DNA from 2 places in the Bacillus sp. 01N45 genome. Region 1 is predicted to be linked to the other one. Evidence: riboswitches for the same ligand, from Rfam matches in the RefSeq annotation. Region 1 holds a riboswitch; the other holds the start of a gene.
The links. Region 1 has a riboswitch for lysine ahead of AC1DMU_RS14765 (aspartate kinase). Riboswitches for the same ligand answer to the same signal wherever they lie in the genome.
Positions count from the first base shown of each region.

Region 2: another riboswitch for lysine. It lies ahead of AC1DMU_RS18185 (amino acid permease); the one in region 1 lies ahead of AC1DMU_RS14765 (aspartate kinase).

Region 1 is NZ_JBFTQW010000005.1:368,534-374,099, forward strand. It holds gene AC1DMU_RS14750 (YndJ family protein) at 1-33, opposite strand, end outside; gene AC1DMU_RS14755 (DUF4166 domain-containing protein) at 39-650, opposite strand; gene AC1DMU_RS14760 (DoxX-like family protein) at 654-1,562, opposite strand; lysine riboswitch at 1,754-1,940, shown strand; gene AC1DMU_RS14765 (aspartate kinase) at 2,141-3,370, shown strand; gene AC1DMU_RS14770 (VOC family protein) at 3,717-4,169, shown strand; gene AC1DMU_RS14775 (helix-turn-helix domain-containing protein) at 4,404-4,808, opposite strand; gene asnA (aspartate--ammonia ligase) at 4,947-5,566, opposite strand, start outside.
Region 2 is NZ_JBFTQW010000007.1:201,022-206,698, reverse strand. It holds gene AC1DMU_RS18195 (catalase) at 1-1,193, opposite strand, end outside; gene AC1DMU_RS18190 (ABC transporter permease) at 1,385-2,584, opposite strand; gene AC1DMU_RS18185 (amino acid permease) at 2,645-4,069, opposite strand; lysine riboswitch at 4,216-4,403, opposite strand; gene gapN (NADP-dependent glyceraldehyde-3-phosphate dehydrogenase) at 4,582-5,677, opposite strand, start outside.

The DNA of each region.
Region 1 (5,566 bases):
ATAACAAGCAAGCCCAACTATTATATTTTTCATATCATTTATTTCCTCTCCACAAATGTTCCCTTATATGAAAATAATGAACCGATTAACGGATTGCGTACTTGTACATGAATTCGAAAGCATTGTCGTGTTTCATCATAACTTTCTACAATGTTGGCCTCTCCGTATAAGAATCTAGGTAACGGGACTTTTCTGCCAAACATGTAAAACCATTGTTTCTTTGAGGAAATATGCATTGCCCCCACCTCATCAATATGAAAATTCAATGTAGAAACAAGTATGTGTGGTTCACCAAAACAATCTACAATTTCATTATTCTCTTCATCCAACTGCATAACGGCGTTAAAATATCTTTTCTTATTGTGAAAATAAAAAGTACGATTCCACCGCACAAGTTCATGTCCATATTCATCCCGCTCAGCGGTATTATGTATTGTAAATGGCACTTCCTTCCCCCGCTCAGAGAAAAACATACGGAACTTTGATGCAATTTTTAATATGAATTTTACGAAAAAAGAACCACCATAAATCTCATCCATCTTTCCTTCTCCAGTAAAACTATTTTCTTCTGTAATTTCATAGCGTTTCTGTAATTTTGGATGAAGCTTTTTATAAGAATCCCCTAATAGTCTTTCATACATATTAACCATACATTATCCCTTTCTCTTCCTCTTGCATTTTTTTGCACTTGGCAAATTCGCGCTATTTATATAACCGACAATTGATAATCCCATGAGTAGAACGTTTAATGTAATTGGATTAAACGGCTCTGTAAAGCTTGCAATATTCGTAAGCCCTGCCGCTATCGTTAAGGCTATTAACATAAAAATATGTACGATAAATACTTTTCGTTTTGGAAATGGCAACAGCCATAGGACACCAAAAATAATTTCTAGTAATCCAATTATTTTAAGTACAAAAATACTATGTTCCGTTGAACCAATTATCACAGATAACATCTTTACTTCTTCTGAATGGGTAAACATTAGTTTCGGCACTATTCCTTGATATATCCATACAAAAGCAAATAAAAAACATACGAGCCAATATGTCATTGTTCTTCTAATTAGTAACCTAGGGTGCAATCCCTTTTCTAACCATAATTTTAAAGCATCAAAGCTCCAAACAGTCGCCCAGCCTAATAACGGCCGAAACATATAAAAATCTATTACGTTCCCTATACGACCAAACCTCGTATCATAATCATATTGCGTCTCAAAATGAATGTGTTCTTTACGAGGGGTATACTTCCAATAACCACGCCCTGTTTGAATAAGAGATAATCTATTATCCGTCCAAAATTTTAAAGAAGAAATACGTTCTCCCGTTTCTTTTCTTATTTCACCTATCGATTCTCCTTCCCCAGCTATTTCAAGTCCAAATCCGATCTTTGTTTTATATAAAAACTTCTGTGGTTCTCCTTCTTTTTTCTCTAAATATGAAATTTCAGTAAAGCGAGCATCCCATTCTGTATGTATATGTGGTTCTTGCGTGTATTCCCATAATTTCTCCATTGTTGTGTTCATTTCTGCCGAAACATAAATAGGCTTTTTCCCCTTCATTCTTCCACCTCCAATGCACTATAATTTTAATGTACATGCAATGAATTTATTTTGCTACATTTTTCACAAACTTTCTCAGAAATAGAAATAATTTTTAAAATATATATAAAACACTTGATTCCCCGAAAAATTTAAATTATTATAAAACAAATGTTACCAACAACTTCATAAATCAAACACTCTCGCCTAAAACGTGAGATAGAGGTTGCGATACTTATGAGTATTCTAATGGAGACACAGAGATGTCTATGAAATTAGATGAAAGGAAGTATTGCCGAAATCGATACATTTCTCTGCATTTATCGATTGGGGCTGTTTTCGAATAGAAACAGAACTGTCATATGTACAGACGTGTATGTATGAAGAGCTATCTACAAAAAAGAGATATCATTTTTATGGTATTCCTTTTTTGGCGGTTTTTTTATTAGCTCCGTTTTCTGTTTCCCTTTTCCTGTAACAGCACCATCCTCACTTATTTGAGATGGTGTTTTTTGTTTTTTCTCTGGTAACTACAGGAATATTGGGATCTATATATGTCCTAATCTATTCTTAAAAATGGATGAAAGAAGGAATTCGTAATGGAAACGATTGTACAAAAATTTGGTGGCACTTCTGTTGGAAGCGTTGAGCGCATTCAACATGTAGCAAATTTAATTATTGAAGAATATGAACGAGGACATAGCATCGTCTCTGTCGTTTCAGCAATGGGAAAAAGCACAGATGAACTCGTAGCACTTGCTGACGCGATTTCAGAAAATCCGAGTAAACGCGAAATGGATATGCTTCTATCAACAGGAGAGCAAGTTACTATTTCATTATTAACGATGGCACTACAAGCAAAAGGTTATAACGCGATTTCATTAACAGGATGGCAAGCTGGTATTACGACAGAATCTGTACATAGTAGTGCACGGATTACTGACATTCATACAGATCGAATTCAATCTTATCTTACTGAAGGTACGATTGTTATTGTAGCTGGCTTCCAAGGAGCCAGTAAAGAACATGAAATTACAACGCTTGGACGTGGTGGTTCTGATACAACTGCTGTTGCATTAGCTGCTGCACTGAAAGCAAAAAAATGTGATATTTACACGGATGTGACCGGTGTATATACGACGGACCCACGAGTTGTAAAAGATGCTTATAAAATAGATGAAATTTCTTATGACGAAATGCTAGAACTAGCAAACCTCGGTGCTGGTGTATTACACCCGCGTGCTGTTGAGTTTGCTAAAAATCATAATGTCATGTTAGAAGTTCGCTCAAGTATGGAACAAGAAAACGGAACAATTGTAAAAAGAGAATGTAACATGGAACAACAATCAATCGTTAAAGGTATTGCATTTGAAGATAATATTACACGCGTCACAATGAAAGGATTGGAACAAGGTGCACTTTCAACAGTTTTCTCTACATTAGCAGCGGCACATATTAATGTAGATATCATCATCCAAAGTATTACAAATGAAGGAACTGTTCACCTCTCCTTCTCAATCCATTCTAATGATTTAAAAGAAACATTAGAGGTATTAGAACAAAATCAAGAAACACTTCACTATGAATCTGTAGAATATGAAAATCATTTAGCAAAAGTATCAATTGTAGGATCTGGTATGGTCTCTAATCCTGGTGTTGCTGCAAATATGTTCACTACTTTAAAAGAAGAAGATATTCATATTAAAATGGTAAGTACATCAGAAATTAAAGTGTCTGTCGTTATTGACCGCCTTCATTTAGTAATAGGTGTCGAGGCGCTTCATCAATCATTTATGGCGAAAATTGAGCCTTTAGTGCAGATGAGTTAATTTCCACCAGTAAAACTTAAAATAAATTATATAAATCTATTTCCTTCCTATATTAATAGCAATAGGGTCGGAATATTTTGCGGGCAAGTCGAAGTTATATTATCGAATAGAAACTACATTATTGAATTCTTAAAATGATAGCATTCTCGAAATAAAGTTCGCGCATATTTCAATAGTAGAGGGTTTAAAAAGTGTTGTTCGTTAACAAAATGTTTTATACTATACCCGAAAACACCTTGTCACATTTTCCTACACTGTGACAAGGTGTTTTTTGTTTAGAAGAGATTTTAGTATAATTATGAGGAGAATTAACTAATAAAATTATACATATAAGGAGATAAAGACTATGGCAAACAACAGATTACTAAGAATGGACAATGTCAGCATCGTTGTAGAATCCCTTGATAACGCAATCTCTTTCTTCGAGGAGATTGGACTAAAACTCGAAGGGCGAGCTACTGTCGAAGGTGAATGGGCTGGTCGCGTAACAGGACTCGGTTCTCAGCGCGTAGAGATTGCTATGATGGTTACGCCAGATGGCCATAGCCGAATTGAACTTTCGCGATTTCTCACCCCACCTACTATAGCAGATCACCGGACAGCTCCTGTAAATGCCCTCGGTTATTTGCGCGTCATGTTCACCGTTGAAGACATTGACGAAATGGTATCGAGACTTACAAAGCATGGTGCTCAGCTCGTTGGCGAAGTAGTTCAGTACGAGGACTCATATCGACTCTGCTACATTCGTGGAACCGAAGGTATTTTAATCGGTTTGGCGGAAGAACTCGGTAACAAATAAGTAATGTTTTATATGAAGTCTTTGCCGAAGTAAAAATACTTGAAAGAACTTTACGCTTAATAAAACTTAGATTTTGAACCCCGTCCTAGCTTTAGAACGGGGTTATACTTGTTTGAGCTTTTTAACATACTATCAACATCCCGAAATCATTATAAAACAATTCAATTACTTGTTATACTCTTTCCTAGGAAATATAACGGACTCTTCTCACTTCTTATCATATATATCTTTTCTTTAAAAAAATGATCTGAACTCATTCAAAATAACTTTCTTCACGTCAGAGTAAAAAACCATCATGAATAGTGCAATTCCTAATAAAATCTCTTGCATTCCTTCATAATCAAGGAAAGCACTCACAATTAGCAAACCACATCCAATGTAGAAACCAAATTCATTCTCTTTCTCAAAATCTTCATCAATATGTATTTTCTCTTTTAAATTTTGGTTCCCTTTTATTAGCTCATCGAGCGTAACATTATACATTTCACTCAATAAGATCAAATTTTCAATATCAGGGCAACTTTTATCATTTTCCCACTTATATACCGCTTGCCGCGTTACACCAATTTTCTTAGCAACATCTTCCTGTGAAAACCCTTTTGACTCTCGTAATCTTTTAAGTTGTTGTCCTAAGCTCATAACGTCCCCTCCTTTAACAAATTATTACATAAAAGGATCCAAAAAAGAAAGAAACCATTAGTAAAACTCACTGTAAACCATTCGTTTACACAATAAAAAAGAGAGAATAACTCTTTGAGTTATTCTCTCTCCCTTCTATTAAAACAGATGAATGTTTTCTTTCTTGCAAGCTTCACGTAAATCGTCAGGCCATACAGAAGATTGAACTTCACCAATATGTGCTTTACGTAAGAAGTACATGCACATTCTTGATTGTCCAATACCACCGCCAATTGTTAACGGTAGTACGTCTTCTAAAATACCTTTATGGAAATCGTACTCACGTTTGAAGTCTTCACCTGTTTTCGTTAACTGCTCATCAAGTGATTTACTATCAACACGAATTCCCATTGATGATAATTCGAATGAAGATTGTAATACTGGGTGCCAGAATAAAATGTCACCGTTTAATTTCCAATCATCATAATCAGCTGCGCGTCCATCATGCTTTTCACCTGAACGAAGTGCATCACCAATTCCGATAATGAAGACTGCACCGTGTTCTTTCGCAATTGCATGTTCACGATCTTTCGGTGTTAATTCTGGATATTTATCTTCTAGTTCTTGGGAAGTGATGAAAACAATTTCTTCTGGTAAATACTTTCCAAGGAACGGATACTTTTCAAATAAGTGGTCTTCTAAATCTTTGAATATTCCATAAATTGTTTGTACTGTTTCTTGCAAGTAATCTACAGTACGCCATTCTTTTTGAACGATTT
Region 2 (5,677 bases), on a different contig from region 1:
TGACCGCGATGAATCTGCATTTGATGCATACCATCACGTTGATTATTATGAAAAGGACATACAGGCTGGTTAATAGGAATTTGGTGGAAATTAGGACCTCCTAAACGAGATAATTGTGTATCTGTATAGGAGAACAATCTTCCTTGCAGAAGAGGATCATTTGAAAAATCAATACCTGGTACGACATGGCCAGGGTGAAAAGCTACCTGTTCCGTTTCGGCAAAGAAGTTATCAACATTTTTGTTCAGTGTCATTTTACCAACTAGTTTTACAGGAACTTCTTCTTCAGGCCATAGTTTCGTTGGATCTAAAATATCAAAATCAAATGCATGCTCATCTTCTTCCGGAATTAACTGTAATCCAAGCTCCCATTCCGGATAATCGCCTTTTTCAATTGCTTCGTATAAATCTTGACGATGGAAATCAGGATTTTTCCCAGCAATCCTTTGAGCCTCATCCCATACTAATGAATGAACCCCTAGGGTAGGTTTCCAGTGAAACTTTACGAAGTGGGCTTTTCCTTCTTTATTAATAAGTCGAAATGTATGAACTCCAAAACCTTCCATCATTCGTAAACTACGCGGAATTGCGCGATCACTCATCTGCCACATAACCATATGAGTAGACTCGGGATTATGCGCAACAAAATCCCAAAATGTATCATGAGCACTAGCTCCCTGAGGAATATCATTATGTGGCTCTGGTTTAACTGCATGTACAAAATCAGGAAATTTAATAGCATCTTGGATAAAGAATACTGGCATATTATTACCTACTAAATCATAGTTACCTTCATCTGTATAAAATTTTGTGGCAAATCCGCGCACATCTCTTACTGTGTCATTGGATCCTTTAGAGCCTTGAACGGTCGAGAACCGTACAAATACAGGTGTTTTTTTTGAAGGGTTAGTAAGAAAATCTGCTTTTGTATATGCCTCTAAAGATTCATAAAGCTGAAAATAACCATGTGCGCCAACTCCGCGCGCATGAACAATCCTTTCAGGAATTCGTTCATGATCAAAGTGGGTCATTTTCTCGCGAAAGTGGAAATCCTCCATTAAGGTTGGGCCTCTTAAGCCCATCTTTAAAGAAAATTCATCCTCGGCTATTTTTACTCCTTGGTTTGTTGTTAAAGCATGTTTGCATTGATTATCTGTAATGTGATGTTCCAATTGCTCCATTTTCTTATTCACAATATAGGCACCTCCTTTGCCCTGTTAATTTAATACATACCCTTTTTATTAGGACGTAAACATGTATTATCGTTTTTATATGTAAAATTATAAAATATCGATTGTGCCGATGATTCTTGTTTGAGGAGGAAAAATAAAAAAGCCAAGGAGAGAATTTATTTTCTCCTTGGCTTTTATGATAATCCCTTTCGTTAAAACGAGGAAACGCGTTGCTTCGTTTTTGGTACAATAATACATTTGATCCAGAGTAACCCGACAATCATAATGATAAGGCTATGTAAAAATTGACTTGTAGCAATGAGTATAACAATTGAAAATACAATGAGTTGAATGCTTAGCAATATAAAGATTAAGTGAAGAAATTGATTCATTCGTTTCTCAGTATCAATTGGATATAATGCTACAATAATATTTCCCGAAAAATATTTCCACAGGGAACGGAGCTGCATAGAAATCATATATAGGACGATGTAAGCGATAGCGCCTTTTACGTATATGTTTGGTATAAAATATAAGGCGAAGGCACCGATCAACCCTAAACGAATATATATACCGAAATAATCATTCCCACGTAAAAATGCCAGTGTATGTAAATAGAAGAAAGTTGCTTGTTTTTTATGTAATAAAGGTTCAATCCAATTTGTAAGCCATTTTCTTTTATTTACTTGCTTATTTAGTTGTGGAACATCGGTGAAAATGCTAGCAAATTGATAAAAACGAACGTTCATTTTTTCTTCTTGCTCGATTATGTAATCCCACGGTATTCGTTTTGTAGGCTGTTTTTTCGTGTATAGAAGTAGGAAAGCAAGTAGTAAGAGCAATCCGCCTAATATGAGAACATGTGCCGAGTAAAATAGCATGTAAATGATTAGGGCGTTACAAGTAATACGAATAATGAACCATATGTTTTTTTCATGACTATCACGCCACATCCAATGTGTATATATATTCCAAGCTTTCGTAATCATTAAAACGATAAAGATTGTACATAAGAAAGGTACAGTTAATTGTAATGATTGCAGTGCAAGTGGAACGAGAATAAGGAACGTAAATAATAATGGGAAAAGCTGAATGATGTAATTATATAGAAGAGATTTTTTAAAATAAGACGTTAGTTTCTCTTCTAATGCAAGCAAATAGACAGCATCAGGTTTTTGAATAAATGTACGGATCGGGCATCTCGTTATAATGAATGTAAGTACAATCGTGATAAGTAGTAAAGATATTCCTTTAGAAGGAGATGCTTTTAGAAACTGAGCATAGTAATATGCGCCAACGCATGAAATAAAGATAAAGCTATATAGTAAACCGTTAATCATACGTGCAAAGTATGTAATGATATTTTGAATATGTTGTTGGAAGCGACTGCTCCATAGTGATTCGATTGACATGTTTTTCACCTCTTTGTTCTATTATATATGTTTTACAAAAGAAAAAACGAGCAAATTGCGTTATGCAACTTGCCCGTTTTTCTTTTCGTTATTTTTTTTCTCATCACGATTCATTAATGGATAGAAAGCAAATCCGATTACGAATAAACCAATTCCGAGAAGGAACGTTTTTATATCGGATGCGCCGGTTTTAATAACCCATAGTGCGTAGCAAAGTGCGATTACTGCTACTATGCCATCTGTAATTCTTGCCCGCATTTCATTTTTATATGTTTCACCAGTTGCGACTAGTTTTAACTGGAAGATTGGTGAAACGAGATATGGAATGAGGTAGGCTAGTGTTGATACGGTAATAACGAATGTATAAGCTTCCGCAATTGTTCCGGATAGTGTTGAGAATAAGAACACTTGCGACATAATGTTTGTTAATCGTAATGAGTAAATTGGACTTCCTTTTTTATTTGTTTTCGTAAAGAAGGAAGGGAAGAAACCTTCTTTTGCAGCTTGATATGGTACTTCTGAGCTTAATAAAATCCAGCCCAAGATAGAACCGAATAGGGAAGTAAGAGCAAGTAATGCCATCAGTTTCCCGCCGCCATGCCCCATTGCAGCGTTTAATGCGTCTGCTAATGGACGTTCAGAAGCTTGTAATTTATCAACGTGAAGGACACCCATTGTTAAAATTGTAATTCCTAAGTAAATCGCAACTGTAATAAGTAATCCCGCAACTGTTGCGCGTTTTACTGTTTTAGGAGAGGTAGCACGGTTTGATAAAAGTACTGCTGATTCAATTCCGATAAATGCCCAAAGTGTTGTAAGAGCGGCTAAATTTACTTGTGAAAGAAGGCCGTGTGATACACCTGATTTATCGATCATCGGTGTGTACCATTGTCCAAACTTAGAAGCCTCGAATGCAAATAACGTAACGACGATGAATAAAAGGAATCCTGTTACTTTCGTTGTTGTTGCTAAGAAGTTTAGTTTTCCAGCTCCGCTTACACCGTTTGTTAATATAATATGAGTTCCCCAAAGTAAGATGGAACAAATCGTAAATGTAATTAGTTTTCCGACTTCTATGTTAAAAGAACCGATTGAAAATAGTAGTCGTGTATCTTTCATAATTGGGAAGAAGAGTGATAAATATCCCGCGAAAGATGTAATGATGGCAACGTTACTTGCCCAGTTTGCAACCCAATATCCCCATACCATACTGAAACCAGCCATTTTTTTCTTTTTTGGTGTTGAGAATAAAGCATATGCATGACTTTGTGGTCCTGTCGTTAAATCAGGACGACGAATTGCTAAATTACCGAAAACAAGAGCTAGCATTAAAACACCAAACCCTGTTGTTAACCAAGCTAAAGTGACACCGAGAGGGCTTGCTGTTTGTGCCAACGTACTTGGCACCATGAAAATACCAGCGCCAACCATGTTACCGACAACGAAAGCTGTTAGTACCCAAAAGCCCCATTTTTTTTGTTGCATAGAAAATACCTCCAAAGTTAGTATAACCAAGTCAAGCGAGGAGATATGTATGTCTTCTTAGTAGAGAAGAGAAGTCCCAAACAAAACAAAAAAAGCACGTAATTTGCCGCTACATGCTTTCTATCTTATAAGAAACCCACGACATACCTCTCGATAGCTCTCCACAAACGAAACGTTTCGTTTGTGACAGTTCTGCACTTATTAAATGCAGACCCAGCAAGCGTGCATGGTGGACACGGGCTTACTTCGGCAATCATTCCTTTCTCATTCCTTCATCAATGCCACTACATCTCCTGAAATGATACTTTTAATGACTGCAACCTCTACCTCACCGAGATACGAATGAGGATTTAAATATTAAATTAACGTCTTTAAGAGTAACAAATGAATTTTTATACGTCAATGGATATAGTAATAATCAGATTATAGAGAAGAGTTTGTGATTAGGAATGAATAATTATTTGATATAAAAAGAAGCTGATCTAAAACTAGATCAGCTTCTACATATAAGATTAAACGAAGTTTAATACAGTTACTTTTTCACGTGTCATAGACTCAAGGCTCTTACGAATACCTTGTGCGCCCATACCTGAACCTTTTACACCGATGAATGGGAAGTGGTCAGGGCCGCGCTCTGTACGTCCGTTAATTTGAACAGAACCAGTTTCGATTTTGTTAGCAATTGCAAATGCTTTGTTAATGTCTTTTGTGAAGACACTTGCTTGTAAGCCGAACTCTGATTTGTTAGCAATTTCAATTGCTTGCTCATCTGAAGAAACACGGATGATTGGAAGGATTGGGCCGAATGGCTCTTCCCAAGCAACTTTCATTTCTTCTGTTACGTGGTCGATTAATGTTGGGTAAATTAAGTTACGCTCACGTTTGTTACCGATAATAATTGTTGCACCTTTTTCTACAGCGTCGTCAACTAAACCTTGAACGAAGTCAGCAGACTTGTCGTCGATTAATGGAACGATTGTGCTATCTTGTTCTGGAGATCCAACTGATAGTTCAGCTACTTGCGCTTTTAATAAGCTAACAAGCTCATCTGCTACGTTTTCGTGTACAAGTACACGTTTAATAGCTGTACAACGTTGACCAGAGTAAGAGAATGCACCGCTTACGATATGGTTTGCAGCATCTTGTAAGTCAGCATCTTCACGAACGATACCAGGGTCTTTACCACCAAGTTCTAATACAAGTGGAATCATTGCAGCTTTTTTCGCTAAATGTTTACCTGTATTTGTACCACCTGTGAACGATACCATATTGATGCCTTCGTGTTCTACTAAGTAGTCACCAATTACAGAACCACGTCCTGTAGCTACGTTTACAAGACCTTTTGGAAGGCCAGCTTTATGTAGTGCTTCAACCATTTTAATACCACTAATTGCACCTTGAGTTGCTGGTTTGAAAATAACAGCGTTACCCATAATTAATGCTGGTGCAAGTTTTGCAGCAGATAAGTTTACTGGGTAGTTAAATGGTGCGATTGCTAATACAACACCAAGTGGTGCGCGTTGGATGATCGCAAGTTTAGATTTCGTTCCGCCAGGGAAGCTATCGCCCAGCATGCTTTCTCCGTGCATATGAAGAGCTTCTTCAATT